3 regions of the Aeribacillus sp. FSL K6-1305 genome follow, and region 2 is predicted to be linked to each of the others. Evidence: predicted binding sites of a transcription regulator. Region 2 holds the regulator's gene; each other region holds the start of a gene.
What was found. Region 2 encodes CtsR, which represses protease genes until heat stress. Its sites were predicted from a motif close to ATGGTCAATAAAGGTCAAACA; they were not measured.

Region 1 (7,297 bases), on a different contig from region 2:
TAAGACGCGGAATAATTTCGGTACTCTTTTAATTTCATTTGTCGGAAAGGCAATAACGACCGCAGCAATCGTTCCGATGATAATAATGACGATAGCTGCCGGATTGATTAAGACGGAAAGACTGACACCTTTTAAAACCATGCCGACAATAATTGCCATAATTCCTAAAAAAATGCCGATAATTGATGTTTTGTCCATGTTCATCAAATCCTTCTTCTTTCTATATTCAATTATTATATCGACAAAGAAAGACGAAAATTTTATATTTGATCAAAAAAATAAACGACACATTCATTGTTTCGATTTTAGCGGTGCTGCTCAAGAATAAAAAAACTGCCCTAATGGACTGTTAGGGCAGCTGTTATGAACGAATAACAATTTCTTCATTTTCCATATCGGCGATTAAATGATTGTGCACTTCACCGTCTAACAGGATGTCTGCAATTTTGTCTTCAATATGTTCTTGAATGACGCGGCGAAGCGGACGAGCGCCGAACGATGGATGATAGCCGATTTCTACCAATTTTTCTTTTGCTTTTTCTGTTACGTCCAATGAAATGTTTTGTTCTTTCAACGTGTTCCGAACTTCTTCAAGCATCAAATCAACTATTTTCAAATAATCTTCTTTATCAAGCGGTTTAAATTCGATAATGGCATCGAAACGGTTTAAAAATTCAGGCTTAAAGAATGAACCGAGAGATTCAAGGATGCTTGATTCTTTTTCCACCGTGCTGTTAAAACCGACGTGAACTTGTTTTGCACCTGCTCCAGCGTTAGAGGTCATAATAATGACCGTATCTTTGAAGCTGACGGTGCGGCCTTGGCTGTCTGTCAAGCGTCCGTCTTCTAATATTTGCAAGAAAATGTGCTGTACATCTGAATGAGCTTTTTCAATTTCATCCAGCAGGATAATGCAGTAAGGGTTGCGACGAACCTTTTCCGTTAATTGTCCTGCTTCTTCATGTCCGACATAGCCTGGAGGCGAGCCGATTAATTTTGAAACAGAATGTTTTTCCATATATTCACTCATATCCAAGCGAATCATGGCATCTTTTGAACCGAACAGCTCCAAAGCTAATGTTTTCGACAATTCCGTTTTTCCAACGCCAGTCGGGCCGACGAACAGGAAGGATCCGATCGGTCGGTTTTTTGCTTTCAATCCAGCGCGGCTGCGGCGAATGGCTTTTGCCACTTTCCGGACAGCATCCTCTTGGCCGATAATTTTTTTCGCCAAGTTTTCTTCTAAATGTTTCATTTTTGCTTGCTCATCCTCTTGCAGCTTGCCGACTGGTATGCCGGTTTTTTCTTCGATGATTTTTTGAATGTCTTCTACTTGAACGATTGCTTGCTGTTTGTCCTTTCCTTGTTCAAGCTGCTTTTCAAGGGCAGCTTCTTCGTCGCGAAGCTTAGCTGCAAGTTCGTATCGTTCTTCCTTTAGCGCTTTTTCTTTTTCATGGGCAATTTGTTTAAGCCGCTCGTGGATGTCTGCTTCATTAGCCGGCTCGGCTTTTAAGTTTAATCTTGAACCAGCTTCATCCATTAAATCGATGGCTTTGTCAGGCAAAAAGCGGTCTTGAATATATCGATGAGATAGTGTGACGCAAGCTTTAATCGCATCTTCTGAATATTTGACTTGATGGTATTGTTCATATTTTTCTTGAATTCCTTTTAAAATGCTGATCGCTTCTTCAATGGAAGGTTCTTTCACAATAACCGGCTGGAAGCGTCGTTCAAGGGCTGCATCTTTTTCGATTTGCCGGTATTCTTTTAGAGTTGTTGCTCCGACAACTTGAAGCTCACCGCGGGCGAGCGCTGGCTTTAATATGTTGCCGGCATCCATAGAACCTTCCGCAGAACCGGCGCCGACTAAAAGATGAATTTCATCGATAAACAGGATGATGTTTTTTCGGGCTTGCAATTCTTGAATTAGCTGCTTCATCCGCTGTTCAAATTGTCCGCGAATTCCCGTGTTGGCGACAAGTGATGAAACATCCAGCAAATAAACTTCTTTATTTTTTAATTTTTGCGGAACGTCTCCTTGAGAAATTTTTAAGGCTAGTCCTTCCACAATAGCTGTTTTCCCTACGCCTGGTTCTCCGATTAAAACCGGGTTATTTTTGTTGCGTCGATTTAAAATTTCAATCACTCGTCTTACCTCATCATCGCGGCCGATGACAGGATCAATCAACCCAGCTTTTGCAGCATCCGTTAAATTTCGGCCGAATTGATCGAGGAAGCCGTTCTGTTTTCCGCCCCCTGATTTCGGTTGTGCTTGAACAGCTTGGTCAAAGCTCTCAAAAGAGTTTGGCATAAATGATTGAAATAATTCATCGAAACCGCTGAATCCGTAAAAACCACTTGGGATTTTTTGTTTATATTGTTGATAGCATTCTTGACAGAGACGCATTTCTTGTTTGTTGTGATTGATTTGTACATTTAATAAAACATTGGCTTTTCTTGCTTGGCAATTTTCACACAACATATAACATTCCTCCTTTTTGACTTTGATTAACTTTGACTAAAAGAAGAAACTTCTTTGACTTTCTTTGACCTTTTGGAATCAAAGAGACAATCTCAATCATTCAATAGTTAGATTCACTGTTTGACCTTTTCTGACTTTATTATACTTTGACCTTTTTTGACTTTCAAGTCTTTTTTATAAATTTTTTTCGTCTTTTTTTCCCTTCTTGTCCATATATTGTTGATAAAGTAAGGTGGGTGAAACATGAGCAATAAATGGGTATTGGCACTTCAAATAGCTTCTGTCTATATCGGCACTGTCATCGGTGCAGGGTTTGCAACGGGAAAAGAGATCGTTGAGTTTTTTTCAAAATACGGCGCCGGAGGAATTGTTGGAATTATTTGTTCTGCCGTTTTATTTGTTTGGCTGGGAACGAAAATGATGTTGATCGGAAGACGGATTAATGCATCTTCGTATTTGCAGTTGAACCAATTTTTGTTTGGGACGTTGTCAGCTTATGTAGTCAACGGCTTGATGTTTATGATGCTGATTGGCATCACATCGGTCATGCTGTCGGGGGCGGGGGCGATTTTTGAAGAGCAACTGTCGCTTTCAAAGCAATTTGGAATTTTTTTAACGATTGTGCTTTCCATTGCTGTGATTTCGTTTGGAGTCAAAGGGCTGTCTTCCGTCAATCTATTGGTTGTTCCGCTTTTTATTTTGTTTAGCCTGATCATCTCCATTGAAGCCATCATAAGGGGTGATTTTATCGATTTATCGTTGGATGGAGTGTTTCAACCAGTCAAATCAAGCTTTTTATATGTTTCTTTTAATCTCTCTCTTGCTCAGGCTGTACTTGTTCCGCTCGCAAACGCAATAAAGGATGAAAGCGCCATTAAATTGGGCGGAGTTGTAGGCGGTCTCGGATTAAGCTTCATTTTATTTTCCAGCTATTTCTCCCTTCTGCATTTGCCGGACGCCGGGCTTTTTGAAATCCCAATGGCTGAAATTGTCAAGCAGCTGTTTTCAGGCTTTTATTACATATACATCCTTGTTATTTTTGGAGAAATATTTTCATCGTTGATCGGCAATCTGTATGGTTTGGAACGTCAATTATCATCGGAAAAGCCTTTGGCAAAAATCGCTGGTGTCATTTTCATCCTATTATTATGTTATTTAGTCAGCCTGATAGGATACGGAAAGCTCATTTCCACGCTTTATCCGCTGTTCGGGTATATGAGCATTGCCTTTTTCATATTATTAATGTTCAAAAAAATTCCAGACGATAACAAATCATGATAAAATAGTAGGGAAATGAAGGAGGAGTTTATTTGGATAAAATCGCGGTCATTTCTGATATACATGGGAATATTCCAGCGTTGTCGTCTGTATTGAAAGATATAAGCTTGCGAAATGTAGATCGAATTTTTTGTTTAGGAGATCTTGTCGGAAAAGGACCTGAATCAAAAGAAGCGATCGATATCGTCCGCAGCTCCTGCGATTTTGTTTTAAAAGGAAACTGGGACGAGCTGATTACAAGGGAAGATGTAAACGATGTCGTTCGCTGGCATCAAAATCAGTTGTCGCAAGAAGACATAGAATATTTGCGTAGCCTCCCGTTTTCCATTGATTTTTATATGAGCGGCCGCCGGCTGCGGCTTTTTCATGCATCCCCTTTCAGCGTCTGGATAAGGGTACAGCCTTGGGATTCGATTGAAAAAAGATTGTCCATGTTTGAAAACAGCGTTGAAACCGGTTTGGGAACGAAGGAGCCGGATGTTGTCGGATACGGTGATGTTCATAATGCCTTTATACAGCATTTATCCGGCAAAACGCTTTTCAATGCAGGCAGTGTCGGTAATCCGCTGGACCTGCCCGAAGCATCCTACTGCATTTTGGAAGGCATGTTCAACTCGGAGAAAAGGGCTCCTTTTTCGATTCAGCACATACGTGTTCCATATGATATTGACCTTGCCATTCAATTAGCTAGAAAAAAAGAAATGCCGGAACTAAAAGAGTATATTCAGGAATTAACGACCTCGCGCTATAGAGGCTTGGAAAAGGCATGATGCAGAGGTATAAGTAAAATTATTGTAGGCAAAAATTAGCGCCTTCATTTAATGAGAACTCTGATTGCTCATTAAATGAAAGGGAAAGTGTGGCAGTAATATGAGAAAGTGCGGCTGCTCCTGGTAGAATGATCATGGACTACATTTAGATAAAAAATTGCCCACAAACGCTCGGCTCAATCCTGTTTTTTAAAAAAGGAAGATTTTTTTACCAAGAGAGTACCCTGAAAAAAGTGATTTCGCTATCAAAAAATAGCGATTAAAAAAGTTGCCCACAAAGTCTTGAGTGACTCCAGTCGGAACATGCCGTTTGCATAAACAATTCTGTATGATATAATAAGATACAACTTGAATAAAAATCCGTTTCGAAAGAACGGGAGAGGTTTTAGCACACCCTCTATAAAAAACTAAGGAAAACTATATCCTTGGGATATAGTTTTTTCAATGTTTGCGAAAGGTTTAGAAGTTGAATAGATTTATGATGAGCTCGAAAGGCTTCTGAACAGCTTGCTTCCGCCACTGTAGCAGAAAAAGAAGCATCAGTTTCTGTTTAAGCTAGGCAGTGTGAATGGCTTTCTTTTTTCAGAAAGGAGCGTTTTCAAATGGATAATAAGAAAGCGGTCGTTGTGTTTAGCGGAGGACAAGACAGTACAACTTGTTTGTTTTGGGCGAAGAAACAATTTGATGAGGTGACCGCTGTCACGTTTCATTATAATCAGCGGCATGCACAGGAAATTGAAGCAGCGAAAAACATTGCGAACGAAGCCGGCATACCTCATTATGTGCTGGACATGTCCTTATTAAATCAAATGGCGCCGAATGCATTAACGCGTTCAAATATGGAAATTGAACAAAAGGAAGGAGAGCTTCCCAACACTTTTGTTCCGGGGAGGAATTTAGTTTTTTTGACATTTGCCGCCATTTTGGCGAAACAACTGGGAGCGAAACATATTGTGACAGGTGTATGTGAAACGGATTTCAGCGGCTATCCTGACTGCCGGGACGTGTTCGTAAAATCCTGCAATGTAACGATTAATTTAGCGATGGAAGAGGATTTTGTGATTCACACGCCGCTTATGTGGATCAATAAAGCGGAAACGTGGAAGTTTGCCGATGAGTTAGGGGTGTTCGATATCATTCGCGAAAAAACGTTGACGTGCTATAACGGCATTATTGGCGACGGATGCGGCGAATGCCCTGCTTGCTTATTGAGAAAAAGGGGATTGGAACAATATTTGGCTGAAAAAGGAGCTAATACGTGATGCTTCATCAATTTTATCCGCAAGTTTTTCATAGTTATAGTTATGAGCTGAATAAAGATATGCAAATATCTGCTGCACACTACATCCCGCATGAAAAAGCGGGGAAATGCGCCCGTGTACATGGCCACACGTATTTCGTCAATCTCACTATTTGCGGTGATCAGCTTGATGATTCAGGATTCCTTGTGAATTTTCAGCATTTAAAAAAATGGGTTCATGATCGATTTGACCATACGCTGCTCAATGACCATACGGATGTATTCAATGGTCAAAACAGCGAAGACTTTCCAACGACAGAAGTGGTTGCGCGGAAAATTTGGGAAATTGTCCAGGATCATTTAAATGTACTCCCGAATAAACCGAAATGCTTGCAGGTGTTTGTCAGAGAAACGCCGACAAGCTATGTTGTGTACCGTCCGAAAAGGGAGATGAAATAATGAAAAAAATACCGGTCATCGAGATTTTTGGACCGACCATTCAAGGGGAAGGAATGGTGATCGGACAAAAAACAATGTTTGTCCGAACGGCCGGTTGCGACTATTCATGCAGCTGGTGTGATTCAGCTTTTACGTGGAACGGTTCAGCAAACGATGAAATTAAACAAATGACAGCAGCGGAAATTTTGGACGATCTTATTGAGCTTGGCGGCGATCGCTTCAATCACGTCACCATTTCGGGCGGAAATCCGGCATTGATTAGAGGATTGGATGAATTGATTATCCTTTTAAGGGAGCAAGGATTTCGCACTGCACTGGAGACACAGGGAAGCCGTTATCAAGATTGGTTTTTACTAATCGATGATTTAACTCTTTCTCCCAAGCCTCCTAGTTCAGGGATGAAAACGAACTTTACTGTGCTTGATGACATTATGAAGCGGCTGATCGATGGCGGACGGAAAGACAATGTTAGTCTAAAAGTTGTTGTTTTTAATGAGGAAGATTTTGATTACGCGAAAAACGTCCACCTTCGCTATCCAAATATTTCATTTTATTTGCAGCCTGGAAATGATCAAGTAAACGAACAAAATGATCACCTCCTGAGAAATCAGCTTTTAGAAAAATTAGAATGGCTGATCGAATTGACTGTTCTATCAAAAGAAATGAACGATGCTCGAGTTTTGCCGCAGCTTCATGCACTTGTTTGGGGAAACAAGCGCGGAGTGTAAATTAATAGGAAAGGATGAAAAAAGATGGCTGGAAGAAAAGATGATGAATTGAAAGATCTGACGCTGTTAGGCAACAAAAATACAAAATATTTATTTGAATACAGCCCAGAAGTGTTGGAAGTATTCGATAATAAACATCCAGACCGCGATTATTTCGTGAAGTTCAATTGTCCGGAGTTTACCAGCTTGTGTCAATAAGGGCACACTTCAGTGGCGACACTGTCGGATAAACCTTGTGAATTCAGGGGAAGAGGATAATGGAGTAAAAAGCGGAAATGGCAATTGTAATCAAATAAAAGAAAAACATGTTCTTGTCTCTTATTCCCATTATCTTTCCAAC
Region 2 (7,297 bases):
TTCCGCCCCGCCTGCGCCGATCAGTGTATGAAGCTCGTCAATAAATAAAATGATGTTTCCTGCTTGGCGAATTTCATCCATTACCTTTTTAAGGCGGTCCTCAAATTCCCCTCTATATTTTGTGCCAGCTACAACTGTTCCCATATCAAGGGTCATAACGCGCTTATCTCTCAAAATTTCAGGAACCTCATTATTCACAATTTGCTGAGCAAGTCCCTCTGCTATGGCAGTTTTCCCAACACCAGGTTCACCTATTAAAACAGGATTATTTTTTGTTCTTCGGCTCAAAACCTCGATGACACGCTGAATTTCTTTGCTTCGGCCGATGACTGGATCAAGTCCGCCCTCCCGTGCAACAGCCGTTAAGTCCCGCGCAAGACTATCAAGCGTCGGAGTATTTGCGTTTGTCATCGAACTTCCTTGGTGGCTTGAGGATACTTCATTGCTGCCTAACAACTGTAAAACTTGCTGACGCGCTTTGTTCAAGCTTACTCCGAGATTGTTTAAAACACGCGCAGCAACTCCCTCGCCTTCTCGAATTAATCCCAATAGAATATGTTCTGTTCCGACATAAGAATGTCCTAATTTTCTTGCTTCATCCATTGACAGTTCAATGACTTTCTTTGCTCTCGGTGTGTAATGGATCGTTTGCGAAATTTCTTGTCCCCGTCCTATCAGGCTTTCCACTTCATTTTGGATTTTTTCTGGACTTAATCCTAGAGCGTGAAGCGCTTTAGCGGCAATTCCTTCTCCTTCGCGCACGAGCCCAAGCAATATGTGCTCTGTGCCGATATTGTTATGTCCGAGGCGTACAGCTTCTTCCTGCGCTAAAGCAAGCACTTTTTGCGCCCGTTCCGTAAATCTCCCAAACATCATTGTTCATCATCCTCCCTTTGCTTCCTTTCTAATTGAAGCCTTTCACGAATTAATGTTGCCCTGCGAATATCCCGTTCATTCGGCCGTAGAACTCCTCCTGAATATTGTTGCAGAAATCCGGGCTGAATTAAAATCATAAGCTCATTTAAAACACTGCGTGGAACATTTTGAATAATTCCCAGGTCAATTCCTAAGCGCACATCTGATAAACATTGAATTGCTTCTTTCGATGGAATAATTCTGCTGTATTTGAGAGTGCCGTAAGAACGATATACACGGTCTTCTAGATGATGCGGATTCGTTTTATATAAAGCATCTCTTGCAGCCCGTTCTTGAGCAATTAATTGCCCGACAACACCTATTAAATCATCGACAATATCGTCTTCTGATTTGCCGAGCGTAATTTGGTTCGAAATTTGGAATATATTACCTATCGCTTCGCTTCCTTCTCCGTACCGACCTCTCACGACCAATCCTAATTGATTGATAGCAGGTATAATTTGGTTAATCTGCTGTGTTAAGACAAGTCCTGGAAGGTGCATCATCACGGAAGCCCGCAAGCCGGTACCGACATTTGTTGGACAGCTAGTTAAGTAGCCCCTATGTTCATCAAATGCATAATCTACTTTTTCCTCAATCCAATCGTCAAGATTCATTGCCATTTTCAACGCTTCTTTTAGCTGAAGGCCCGGGAACAAACATTGAATTCTAATATGATCCTCCTCGTTTATCATGATGCTCACTTCTTCGTTTTCAGATAAAAGGCACCCTCCAAGTGCTGATTCTTCCATTAAATAAGGACTAATCAAATGCTTCTCTACAAGTACGCGTTTTTGAATAGGCTGAAGTTCATTCATTTTCAGCAGCACGAATGTCCCTAAACCGTCAAACACTCTTTGTGAAAATGATTCTTCAAATGTATTTAAAACAGCCAAGGCTTCTTCATTCGACATAATGGTAGGGAAGCTGATATTTTCTATATTTCGCGCCAATCTGACTCGGCTGCTCAGCACAATATCGGAATCAGGTCCTTCTTGATTCATCCAAGGGCTCATGGCTGAACGAATAAATTTTTGAAAGGACATGTCATACTCCCCTTTCGTTCCGTCCATTTATCTTCGCTTCAATGGACCGAATTTCATCCCGAACTTGAGCTGCTCTTTCGAATTCCTCTTTCGCAATTAATTCTTGCAGTTCCTGTTTAAGCATTTTCAGGCGCTTTTTCAAATGAATACTTCCACCGGTCCGTTTCGGTACTTTACCGCCGTGAGTTGTATTCCCGCCATGAACACGTTTTAAAATCGGGGTAATTTGGTGATAAAACGTTTTGTAACAATGGGAGCACCCGAATTTACCAATTTTCGTAAATTGATCAAACGTCATATTACATTTCTCACATTGAATGACCTGATTTTTCTTGAAAACATTTTGCCCTTGGCTGCTAATGGCGCTGTCCATATTTAATAATCCGGACAATAAGTTGTTTATAGAAAAGCCTGGATTCATATTGAATATGAATACATCACTTTTTTCCTGTGCACATTTTTCACATATATGCACTTCAGTCTTTTCGCCGTTGATAATTTTTGTAAAGTGGAAAGTAGCGGGCCTTTCATGACATTCTTGACAAATCATCGTCCATCACATCCTCACTTGTATTTTAACGAGGTGAGCATCGCCTTCATCATCCTTGCCCTCAATTCGTCTCGATCAGGCAAATCAATATATAAAACAGACCGATCAATTACGCTCAACATAATTTTCGCTTCTCTTTCTGATATAACCTCTTCATCAGCCAGTCTTAAAATAATATCTTCTGCCGCCGACTGTGACAGCCTTTTTCCAATGGCATTTAAAATTTGATTGATCAGCTGGATACGGTCATTGATTCGAATCTTCATAATTCGGATATAACCGCCTCCACCCCTTTTGCTTTCGACAATGTAACCCCGTTCAATTGTAAAACGAGTGTTGATCACGTAATTGATTTGCGATGGAACACATTGAAATTTATCCGCAATTTCACTTCTTTTAATTTCAACAATTTCTTTTCCGCTAGAATCTAATACATGCTTTAAATATTGCTCGATAATATCAGATATATTCCGCACCTCGAAAAACACCTCCTTCAACTTTTTGATTGGAATTGCAAAACGCTCAAGAAATGTGCAATATCCTTGAGGGATAGGAGGCAAGATGTTTACGTAATGCTTATTTCCTAAACGATAACAACTAGTCACTTGACTTTGACTATATTTGACCTTAATTATAATATAAATTTTTTTTTGTGTCATTTCAACAAAAAAGCTCACTAATAATATTGCCATTTACAATATGGAAAAAACCCGCTCTTTAAAAAACTTTTTTAACTTCTTGAAATTTCAATAATTCGTTTATGATTTCAGGCATTTCATCTTTTGGAAGGCCAATTTCAAGTAAATATGAACGCTTCGCATGTTTAGTTTCTTTTGGCTTTGACAATGTAAAATGAATTTTATAAACAGAAATATTTAATTGTTCAAGTTTCCGAGTAAATTCCACCAAATCATCTTCTGGAAGATTAACTTGTATCCATTTTTTGCTTGACTTCTCAGCAAAAAAAGCCTCCACCTTATTGAGAAAGATCAAACTCAACAATACAATCAAGGTAGAAAAAATCGCCAACGGATACATTCCTGCCCCAACAACAAGGCCAAGTCCTGCAACAACCCAAATCGAGGCTGCCGTCGTTAATCCTCTTACCGTAACCCCTCTCACTAATATCGTTCCAGCACCTAAAAAACCAATGCCGCTAATGACATAAGAAGGAATTCTTGCTGGGTCAAAACGAATATTTTCATAACGATCCATATATTCTTCAAAGCCATAAAGAGACAGCAGCATCATCATGCAGGAGCCGACACCAACTAACAAATGCGTGCGAAAGCCTGCTGGATGCCGTTTAAATTCTCGTTCAAGGCCAATAAATCCACTTAAAATGACTGCTAAAACAATGCGAATCAACATAATTTGCCATTCCTCAGGCATTATCATTCCTCCTTACCATCCAAATGACTTTTTCTGTTTTGGCCATATATGAATTTTGAAATGATACAGTATTATACTTTCCCATTATATGCGATGAACAGTGCTCAATATTCAATTGTTCTTGAGTATGAGACTAAGAATGATATGAAACAAAAAAGCACTTTTAGAGCTGGCTTTAAAATCAAACGAAGCTTTCACTGCTCATATGCTTCAAGAATGGAACAGTTTATGCTTCTGAAGTAGCGATCAATTAATTATACTCCGATTGAAGGTTTTAAAGAAAGCGAGCTTGATTGCAATAGATGCGGAGGATCTTCAGAAGAAGCGAGCTCTTAGTTGTTCGTAAATTTGTCGTTTTTGTTCGTTCTGTTTTAAGCTGTTTTGTCTGTTTGTTGTATATTTCCATTTACAAGAGGATAAAAGAGGCTTGAGCTTCTCAAACCGCATTGCAGCGAATAATTGTTTCGTCCATACTTTTTTACAAGGATAAGCAAATCTCGCCTCCATCGCTTTTCTCAGATTAATTAAAACGGTTTGCATCATTCAAATCAATTAAAGATGTTTTTGTAACAGCAAAAATATCCATTTCGGCTTTCGACAATTTTCTCGAAAAATTGGCTTTTAGACTGTCATTTCTTAATTTTTCATTTTATGATCATAACGGAAAGTATTGCAACGGAAAAACATCACAAAAAGCTAAAAAAGAAGCCGATTCCTCCACCGCCTTCACTATACACGAGAGGCGGCGGTCATATCGGCAAAAAAATAAGATGAAAGGTATTTATTCTATGTCACGATTAATAATTTTAGGCGGATCTAAGTTTTTAATAACGGGCTCTCTAGACTTTATATCTGCATACGTATTGATAATTTCCGGATCATAAATAATTTGCAGCCTAGAAAGCTTGCCTATTTGGTTTTGTGCACCTTCAAAATAATCGTTATTCGTAATTTTTTGCGCCCCACTAAAATTTTGATTGCTGGCCCGTCCCCTTATCGCATTTAAAACAATGCGCCTCGCTGATATTCCTCCTTCTATACGAATATTTGAACCAACTCCAAACATTTCTAATGCTTGTTCTGAATAGAAAAACCCTTTAATATTACTAGGTTCATCCTGGTTAACGCTATTATTTCTAATGTTTATATTTCCATTTGCAAAAATAATTAACGAACCGTTTTGGCCTAATCCATTGATGCGCGAATATTCAATCGTCACATCCCCCATTACATACATAATAGAATTAAATTCCGCATCAGCACCTCTAATCGTCAGATCACCGTTCACAAATATGGGGCCGTCCACCCGAATTTTGTCATAATTATTTGGGTTGTACGAATCAGACCACTCGTTGCCAATTGTTAAATTTTTCTCTATATAGGCTCCCTCCTTAAAGGTGGTCTGTTTGAATTGATTATCTGAATTGCGAATTGTTAATGACCTGCAGTGGCAAAGCTTTTAAAAAGATTATTCCCAGTAAATGTGTAATTTCCATCGTATTTTTCATTACACCATAAAAAACATTCATCATGACTCGCATAAACTTTGTCATTAGGCCGATTTTGGTTTGAGATTAGTCTATTATTAGCTTTTATGATCGTTACACCGGGAGAATTATGTTTATAATAAAAAACCGATTTTTGTGCAGGAATTTGAATGTCATCACGGATCGGCTGCCTTTTTACAATAACCGGGGCTTGCCGATTGTAAAAAGCATCATCAATACGATCTGTTAGCTTTGTATAAGAACTTCCAAAATTAGAAGTTGTAATATGTTGTTCATATGGAGGAATATGATTAAAGGTAAAAATATTTCCGCCAAGCAGTAAGTTTGCGTTTGCTTTTCCTTGTGCCGGCAAAATGCTCGGGTAAACGGACGCAATCCATTTCTCCTCACGATTTAATAATGCATATCCGCGGTTCGTTATGATTAAATTCCCGTCTACCTTCATATCCCCTGTGATTGAAACCCCGCCGTGCAAAAACAAATTTCCTTCACCAGGTATACAGGTATTTGGAGTTTTACATAATTTGTTGGCACCGAGCGCATAATGTAACGTCTCCAAAACAGATTGTGCACCAATTTCAACTTCTGAAATAACCGTTTTTTCCTTGCCATCAACAAATCCTCTGCTTAAAAAGGTTATCTTCTTCTTTAGCGGGTTTTCTTCACCATTTTCTATTACATTTTCTATATTTCGTATATATACTCGATATTCACCAATTGCGCCAGTATTGTGAACACTATTTACCTCGTCTTTATAGCGATTTAAAATCGTATTTAATTTCGTTATAAACTCGCTGCGGGTAATTCCTTCTTCTCCGAGTTCATTTTTCAAATCACTTTGAATCTGACTCGTAATATGCTCAATTCCTTTATTGGCTAATTCACGAGCTTGAACATAATCCTCGCTTGTTTGATTTCTTTTCACCCCAGATAAAGCCACTGTCAAAACGGAAACAGACAAGACTGTAAATAGCAAAAAGATCAACATGGTTAAGATCAAGGAGTATCCTTTTTCATTCATTATGATTTTCATTATTATTTTGCACTCCTTTTCGATCATCAATAATGTTCACAATACTTTTCAGTTTCATTGTTTGCTGTGTTTTAGCAGATTGTAAAACTAACAAAATTTCAAACACATCTTCTCGTTCAGTTTCTATCAATTTTGATTCGCGAGAAAGCACGATATTTCCGTTTGTTAACGACAATTCTTTGTTATTAATCACTACACGTGAATGTTCATGATCAAAACCAATTTTGCTGCCGTCATTTTTGATCAAAAAGTAATTCCCGCTTGGATCCGGCAATTTCTGCTCCTTAATCTCACTAACCTTTAACACAAACAGCTCATCAATTAAATGGGCGAGTATATAATCTGCTTCATCGCGCAATGCTGCTTCTTCCATAGCACGGTCATATGTTTTTAATCCGCTAAAAAGAACAGAGTAAGCGATCAGTCCGATAACAGAACCCAATAAAACCACTGAAAGAACTTCTACTAACGTAATTCCTTTACTAGAGGATATGATTTTTTTACTCATAGCTCACATACCCTTCAACCTTTGAAGTAATGGGTGTTTTTGAATTTTGTAAATTCACTTCAACAAGTACATTCATTAATCGAATCGCTTTTTCATTAGCAGTTTGACTGACCGTTACTTGAACTGCATACGTTTTATTATTTATAAGTGGAGAAAACAAAAGTTCACATTCATCGGGATCTGGACGGTTCGAGCAGCTGTCAGAAGTATAAACTTGCGGCTGATTAAAGCGATCATTATCTGGTTCATCAATATAAGAAAAAGGATTCATCTTAATTCTTTCCATTGTTGATTTCGCCAGATGAATTGCCACTAATTGATCATTGTTTACTACAGTTGTTTTAT
Region 3 (7,297 bases), 980 kb from region 2:
ATGTCTACATGGTCCGCACAAAAAAAAGAACCCTCCTCGATTGAGAAGGGTTTTAATATCCATTTATAGCTATTCTAATTTTGCTGCTCCGCTCTTCTCATGAGCATGCAAATCCGTTTTTATAACAATTTCTTCATTTTCTACCCCTAACAGAACTTGGTCACGATCATGAACGGTTCCAGCAATAACCGCTTTCGCAAGTTTTGTCTCTACATGCTTTTGAATAAACCGTTTCAGCGGCCGTGCGCCAAATACAGGATCAAATCCTCTTTTTGCAATGAATTCCTTCGCTTCATCTGTAATCTTTAGTGTAAGTTGTTTATGGGATAGGCGCGCTTGAAGCTCTTTTAAAAGTTTTTCTACTATTCCTTTTACTTCGTTCATTGTTAAAGGCTTGAACAGGATCGTGTCATCAATCCGGTTTAAAAATTCTGGCCGGAAATGCATGGAGAGCTCATCAAGAACTTTCTTTTTCGCTTCGTCTGTTATTTCCCCCTCATCATTTAAACCGGAGAGCAAATGCTGAGAACCGATGTTGGATGTCATAATGATCACTGTATTTTTAAAATCAACTGTTCTTCCTTTCGAATCGGTCACCCTGCCGTCATCAAGCATTTGCAGCAATATGTTAAACACTTCTGGGTGAGCCTTTTCGATTTCGTCCAGTAATATAACCGAGTACGGATGTCTCCGAACTTTTTCCGTCAGCTGTCCTCCTTCTTCATATCCGACATAACCCGGAGGTGCGCCGATCAGCCTTGAGACAGAATGTTTTTCCATATACTCCGACATATCAATGCGGACTATTTCGTCCTCGCTGTCAAAAAGCGCTTCTGCCAATGCTTTCGCCAGCTCCGTTTTCCCGACCCCTGTCGGACCTAAAAAGAGGAAGGAGCCGATCGGCCTGTTCGGATCTTTTATGCCTGCCCGCGCACGCAAAACTGCATCCGATACTAATTCAACTGCATCGTCTTGCCCGATGACCCTTTCTTTTAATATTTGTTCAAGCTTCAGAAGCTTTTCTCTTTCCCCTTGTACAAGCTTTGCTACCGGAATGCCAGTCCATCTTGACACAATACCGGCAATTTCCTCTTCTGTTACTTCCTCGCGAAGCATCTTGTTTTCCTCTTTCTGCTTCATTTCTTCTTCCAGCTGTTTGATTTGTTTTTCCAGCGCCGGAATTTTTCCATGGCGCAGCTCAGCCGCTTTGTTTAAATCGTATTCATTTTCAGCATCAGCTAAATCTCTGCGTGCTTTTTCCAGCTCTTCCCTCAAGCTTCTAAGCTGTTGAATACCTTCGACTTCAAGCTGCCATTTCGCCTTCATTTCATTTGCTTTCTCTTTTAAATTTGCAAGTTCCTTTTGCAACTCTTCCAATCTGATTCGGCTGATGTCATCCGTTTCTTTTTTCAATGCAGCCTCTTCAATTTCAAGCTGCATAATCCTTCTCGTCACTTCATCAAGTTCTGTCGGCATTGAATCTATTTCCGTGCGGATCATCGCGCATGCTTCATCGATTAAATCAATCGCTTTATCAGGCAGGAAGCGTTCTGTAATATAGCGGTGCGAGAGCTCACTCGCAGCTACAATCGCCGAATCATGAATTTTGACTCCATGATGGATTTCAAACCGTTCTTTTAGTCCTCGTAAAATAGAAATCGTGTCTTCCACAGACGGTTCGCTCACAAGCACCTGTTGAAAACGCCGCTCAAGCGCCGGATCTTTTTCAATATACTTGCGATGTTCATCAAGTGTCGTTGCTCCTATGCAGTGCAGCTCACCTCTCGCAAGCATCGGCTTTAACATGTTGCCGGCATCCATCGCTCCTTCTGTTTTGCCGGCCCCGACTATTGTGTGCAATTCATCAATAAATAAAATAATCCGTCCATCGCTCTTTTTAATTTCTTGCAAAACAGCTTTTAATCTTTCTTCAAATTCTCCGCGAAACTTGGCTCCCGCAATGAGCGAGCTCATATCTAAAGCAAATATTGTTTTATCTTTTAATCCCTCCGGTACATCTTTTCGTACAATCCGATGGGCTAATCCTTCCACGATCGCTGTTTTTCCAACCCCTGGTTCACCGATTAACACCGGGTTGTTTTTCGTTTTTCTTGATAAAATTCGGATCACGCGCCGAATTTCTTGATCACGGCCAATGACAGGGTCAATTTTTCCTTCTTTCACCTCTTTAACTAAATCACGGCCGTATTTCTCCAATACTTCATAAGTGCTTTCTGGATTAGGTGATGTCACCCGAGCATTCCCCCTTATTTCCTTTAACACTTTCAATATGGCAGCTTTTGTTAAGTGATATTGCTGAAAAAGCTCTCTCACTTCTTTTGAGCTCGATTCGGTAAATGCCAATATAATATGTTCAACTGATAAATAATCATCTTGAAAATCTTTCCTTATTTCGTCCGCTTTTGCAAAAGCTTCTGAAAGAGTACGGGAAATATAAATACTTACCTCACCGTTTCCGTGAACAGATATTTTCGGCTTTTTTTGTAAATACTCGTTGATCGCTGACTCAATTTGTTGTACAGGACATTTAAGCTTTTCTAAAATTCTTGGAAAAATCCCGTCAGACTGCCGCAGAAAAGCAAGTAAAATATGAAATTCATCCACTTCTTGATGTTCATGTTCTTTTGCGATTTTTTGAGCTTCTACCAGACCTTTTTGCAGCTTCTCCGTGAATAGATTTACATCCATACCGAAACGCCCCTATTTTGACTTTTTTTGACCTTTAATTTTATTATAACTTCTTTATAAATCAAGTAAAGCCATTCGTTTTCCGAATGGCTTAGCGTTGTTCGAAATATTACGGCTTGCGCTTATAGGTCCAAACCCGATTATGGTTGGATGTTTCGGGGAATCGATCTCCTGCTTTGAGTTCAACCTTTTTGGGATCGACCACCATCGATCCGGTCTCGCCGACTTCGATGTAAATTCCGTTGTTAGGTGCTTTTTGACCAGGCCTGAATTGACGATTTTGACCCATGAATCATCCCTCCTTGGACATTATTGTTGGCTATCAGAAGATTTTTCATGTATAGACAGAAACACCTTTGATAATTTTCATTATGTGATGTACTTCGAAACTTTACTCAACGCCCAAAATCGAACTCACTGCATATGGCATCCTTTTGAAAAAATCGTTTAAGCGTTCAAGCACCGAATGCTGGATCAAAAGCTCTTTTTACTGTTTCTGCGAGAATCATTATTTACAATTATTCCCAAAATTGTCTCACCTGTCGTTCTTTTTTGTCTGGATATATATGCAGTAGAGTAAAACCTTTCGCCCCGGTTTCAAAAGAAAAAAGCAGGAGATCATCCTGCTTTATCAACGAAAGATCTTGTTAAGCCATAATTTCTTTTAAAATTGCTTTTTGCGCATGAAGGCGGTTTTCGGCCTGCAAAAATACCGCTGATTGGCTTCCGTCCATCACTTCATCTGTCACTTCCAAACCGCGCGCAGCCGGCAGGCAGTGAAGGAAGCTTGCATCTCGTTTTGCTTTTGCCAGCAAGGATTGATTTACTTGAAACGGTTTAAATGCTTTCATTCTTGCTTCTGTTTCTTCTTCCTGCCCCATGCTGACCCAAACGTCCGTATAAATAATATCAGCATCCTGAACCGCTTCGTCTGGATTATGAATTAATTCGACTTTCCCGCCCGTTTCGCCAGCAATTTCTTTCGCCTGTTTCAAAATGATTTCATTTGGCTCATAGCCTTCTGGGGCTGCGATCGTAAAATGAGCGCCAACTTTTGCGCAGCCAACCATAAGGGAGTGGGCTACATTGTTGCCGTCGCCAACATAAACGACTTTTACGCCTGAAAATTTGCCTTTCAGCTCATAAATTGTCAATAAATCAGCTAACGCTTGGCAAGGATGGTACAAGTCGCACAAACCATTGATGACAGGGACAGTTGCATATTCGGCAAGCTCTTTGACCCGATTGTGGTCAGTTGTGCGGAGAAGAATGGCATCCACATATCGCGACAATACTCTCGCTGTATCAGCGATTGTCTCACCGCGCCCGAGCTGAAGCTCTTTTGAAGAAAGGGCAAGCGCATGTCCCCCTAATTGCAGCATTCCTACTTCAAAGGAGACACGAGTTCGAGTGGATGATTTTTCGAAAATCATCGCCAGCGTTTTCCCATGAAGGACGTTTGATAGCGGATTTTGCTTTAATTTCAATGCTTCCTCGAGCAAATATTGAATTTCTTCTGATGTAAAATCAAGCAGCTTTAAAACGTTACGACCTTTAAGTGTGCTCATAAACTCATTTCGACTCCTTTTTCTGACAGTTCATGTAAAGAAATAGGCGTGTATTTGCTAACTGTTAGTGCACTTAAAAATGCCTGAAATGATGCTTCTTCCGTCAATACCATAATTCCTCGTTCAAGCGCTTTTTGTCGTCTTGCCTTTGCCTGATCGTTTTCTTCCGGATTATAATAAAGCACCGCTTCTTTTTTCTCAAGCCAACTTTCAAAATTATCCGTTACCGGTTTTATATAATCGAGTACATCATCTTTCTTATCTCCATCCACAAAAATACCGTCCGAATGAATTGGAAATAAATGATCGAATACCTTCCGCATCGCTTCCTCCACAGATTTGCCGACACACATTCCTTCGCCCGTCGATTTCATTTCCGGACCTAGTTTCATATCGACATCTGAATGGGCGTGCGTTGAAAATACCGGATATTTAATAGCCACATATTCATGGGCTGCTATTTGAGGATGTAAGTCAGTTAACATTTTTCCGGTTAAAATGGTTGTCGCAAGATCTACTAACGGCACTCCGGCAACTTTGCTGACGATCGGCACAGTCCGGCTCGCACGCGGATTCACTTCCAGCACATAAACGTCCTGACCATCAATTAAAAATTGAATGTTCATAATGCCTTTATATTGCAAATGTTGAACCATTCTTTCCGCATAGTCGGTCATTTTTTCTTTTATTTCTTTTGACAACGACACAGCTGGAAAAATCGCATAACTATCGCCAGAATGAACACCAGCGGGCTCGATATGCTCCATAAATCCCGGAATAAACACATTTTTCCCGTCAGCTATTAAATCAACCTCCGCTTCCTGACCAAAAAGGAATTCATCTAAAAGAAGAGGAAAATGATTTTCGTCCGTCTGCTCCACTAACGAAAGCAGCTCTTCTTGATTTTTTACCTTCACCATGCCTTTTCCGCCAATAACATATGAAGGTCTTAACAGGATCGGATACCGCAGCTTTTTCGCTTCCGATATCGCCTCCTCTTTTGTATGTGCCATTGCTCCTTGAATGTGCGGGATATTCGTTTCGTCTAATAGCTGATAAAATCTTTCTCGATCCTCCAATATGTCCAGAAGCTCAGAAGTTGTACCAAGCAGCTTCACGCCTGCTTTTTCAAGCTTCTCCGCTAAGTTGATCGCCGTCTGGCCGCCAAATTGGACGAGCGTTACGTCAATGTTTTCATTTTCAACAACATTTAATATATGTTCTACTGTTAACGGCTCAAAATATAATCGATCCGCTGTTTCATAATCAGTGCTGACCGTCTCAGGATTATTGTTGATCATGATCGCGTCATATCCAAGCTTTTGCAATGTTTGAATGCAGTGAACAGCACTGTAGTCAAACTCAACTCCCTGTCCGATGCGAATCGGGCCGGAACCAATGACAAGCGCCTTCTTCTTTCCGCTTGTGGAGACAGCTTCGTTTTCACCGAAAACGTACGTAGAATAGAAATAATTTGTTCTCGCTTCAAATTCTGCGGCACATGTATCAACCATTTTGAATATGGCTTTAATCCCCCACTCTTTGCGGAGCTTTCGGATTTCTTTTTCTTCTGTCTTTTGCCAATATGAAATCGAACGGTCGGAAAAGCCGAAAAATTTCAGTTCTTTTAAAAGGCTTGGAGACAGCTTTTCTTTTTTCGCTTTTCCTTCAAGTTCAATTAGATGGTTGAAAACATGCAAGAAATAATAGTCAATTTTTGTCTGGCTGTGAAGCTCATTTATAGAAACTCCTCTTCTTAACAGCTCCATTAAGATGAAAAAGCGTTCATCATCTGCATGCTGGAGGCGGTTAATAAGAGCTGACGTATCTTCTTTCACAAGCTTAGGCAAATAAATGCCGATATTATTTAATTCCAACGATTCCGCAGCTTTTTGCAGAGCGGCTTCCATCGTCCGTTCGATCGCCATCACTTCGCCGGTTGCTTTCATCTTTGTTCCAAGCTTCCGATCTGCTTTTGTAAATTTATCAAACGGCCAGCGCGGAAATTTGACAACTACATAGTCAAGTGCAGGTTCAAAGCTGGCATATGTCGACATCGTTAACGGGTTCTTCAGCTCCGCTAATGAGTAGCCAACAGCTAGCTTTGCAGCCATTCTGGCAATTGGGTAACCGGTCGCTTTCGAAGCAAGTGCGGAAGAGCGACTTACCCTAGGGTTGACCTCAATCACGTAATATTGCTTGCTTTCAGGGTCAAGTGCAAACTGAATATTGCAGCCCCCGACCACCTTTAATGCATCGATGATTTTCAAAGCCGCCTGCCGGAGCATTTGATATTCTTCATCTGTTAATGTTTGAGATGGGGCAACAACGATCGAATCCCCGGTATGAATTCCGACTGGATCAATGTTTTCCATATTGCAGACGGTAATACAAGTACCTTTTGCATCGCGCATCACTTCATATTCGATTTCCTTAAATCCGGCAATGCTTCTTTCCACAAGCACTTGATTGATTGGGCTCATTTTAAGTCCATTTGTGACAATGGAAATAAACTCTTCTCGGTTGTAGGCGATGCCTCCGCCTTTGCCGCCAAGCGTATAAGCCGGACGAATGATAATCGGAAAACCAATTTCATCAGCAAATTGAAGGGCGGACGGAACATCCTCCACAATTTTGCTTTCCGGGATCGGCTCGTTCAAATCAATCATCAGCTTTCGAAACAGCTCCCGGTCCTCCCCTTTTTGAATCGATTCGATCGAGGTTCCGAGCAGTTTCAAGCCGTATTTTTGCAAAATCCCTGCCTGATCAAGCTCCACAGCTAGATTTAAAGCCGTCTGCCCCCCCAATGTTGCCAAAAGGCCGTCTGGACGTTCTTTTGCAATTATTTTTTCAATGCTTTCCACCGTAAGCGGCTCTGAATAGACCGCATCGGCAATTTTCGTATCGGTCATAATCGTTGCAGGATTGTTGTTAACAAGTACAACTTCAAATCCTTCTTCTTTTAACGCCAAGCATCCCTGTGTCCCAGAATAGTCAAATTCCGCCGCTTGGCCGATAAT

Region 1: a site for CtsR is predicted at 2,600-2,620, ahead of NST97_RS00960 (ATP-dependent Clp protease ATP-binding subunit). Genes of this name have one in related genera too.
Region 3: a site for CtsR is predicted at 2,724-2,744, ahead of clpB (ATP-dependent chaperone ClpB). Genes of this name have one in related genera too.

Annotation. Positions count from the first base shown of each region.
Region 1 covers NZ_JBBOQV010000001.1:213,390-220,686, forward strand. The annotation lists gene motA (flagellar motor stator protein MotA) at 1-198, opposite strand, end outside; gene NST97_RS00960 (ATP-dependent Clp protease ATP-binding subunit) at 362-2,482, opposite strand; gene NST97_RS00965 (YkvI family membrane protein) at 2,726-3,760, shown strand; gene NST97_RS00970 (metallophosphoesterase family protein) at 3,793-4,530, shown strand; PreQ1 riboswitch class I at 4,904-4,947, shown strand; partial or broken gene queC (7-cyano-7-deazaguanine synthase QueC) at 5,094-5,792, shown strand; gene queD (6-carboxytetrahydropterin synthase QueD) at 5,792-6,229, shown strand; gene queE (7-carboxy-7-deazaguanine synthase QueE) at 6,229-6,957, shown strand; gene NST97_RS00990 (hypothetical protein) at 6,982-7,155, shown strand.
Region 2 covers NZ_JBBOQV010000002.1:764,357-771,653, reverse strand. The annotation lists gene clpC (ATP-dependent protease ATP-binding subunit ClpC) at 1-876, opposite strand, end outside; gene NST97_RS13535 (protein arginine kinase) at 873-1,961, opposite strand; gene NST97_RS13530 (UvrB/UvrC motif-containing protein) at 1,963-2,511, opposite strand; gene NST97_RS13525 (CtsR family transcriptional regulator) at 2,526-2,987, opposite strand; gene NST97_RS13520 (MgtC/SapB family protein) at 3,229-3,903, opposite strand; gene NST97_RS13515 (hypothetical protein) at 4,685-5,191, opposite strand; gene NST97_RS13510 (hypothetical protein) at 5,338-6,444, opposite strand; gene NST97_RS13505 (hypothetical protein) at 6,425-6,952, opposite strand; gene NST97_RS13500 (type IV pilus modification PilV family protein) at 6,945-7,297, opposite strand, start outside.
Region 3 covers NZ_JBBOQV010000002.1:1,747,144-1,754,440, reverse strand. The annotation lists gene clpB (ATP-dependent chaperone ClpB) at 70-2,709, opposite strand; gene NST97_RS18345 (YjzC family protein) at 2,819-2,998, opposite strand; gene argF (ornithine carbamoyltransferase) at 3,357-4,277, opposite strand; gene NST97_RS18335 (carbamoyl phosphate synthase large subunit) at 4,274-7,297, opposite strand, start outside.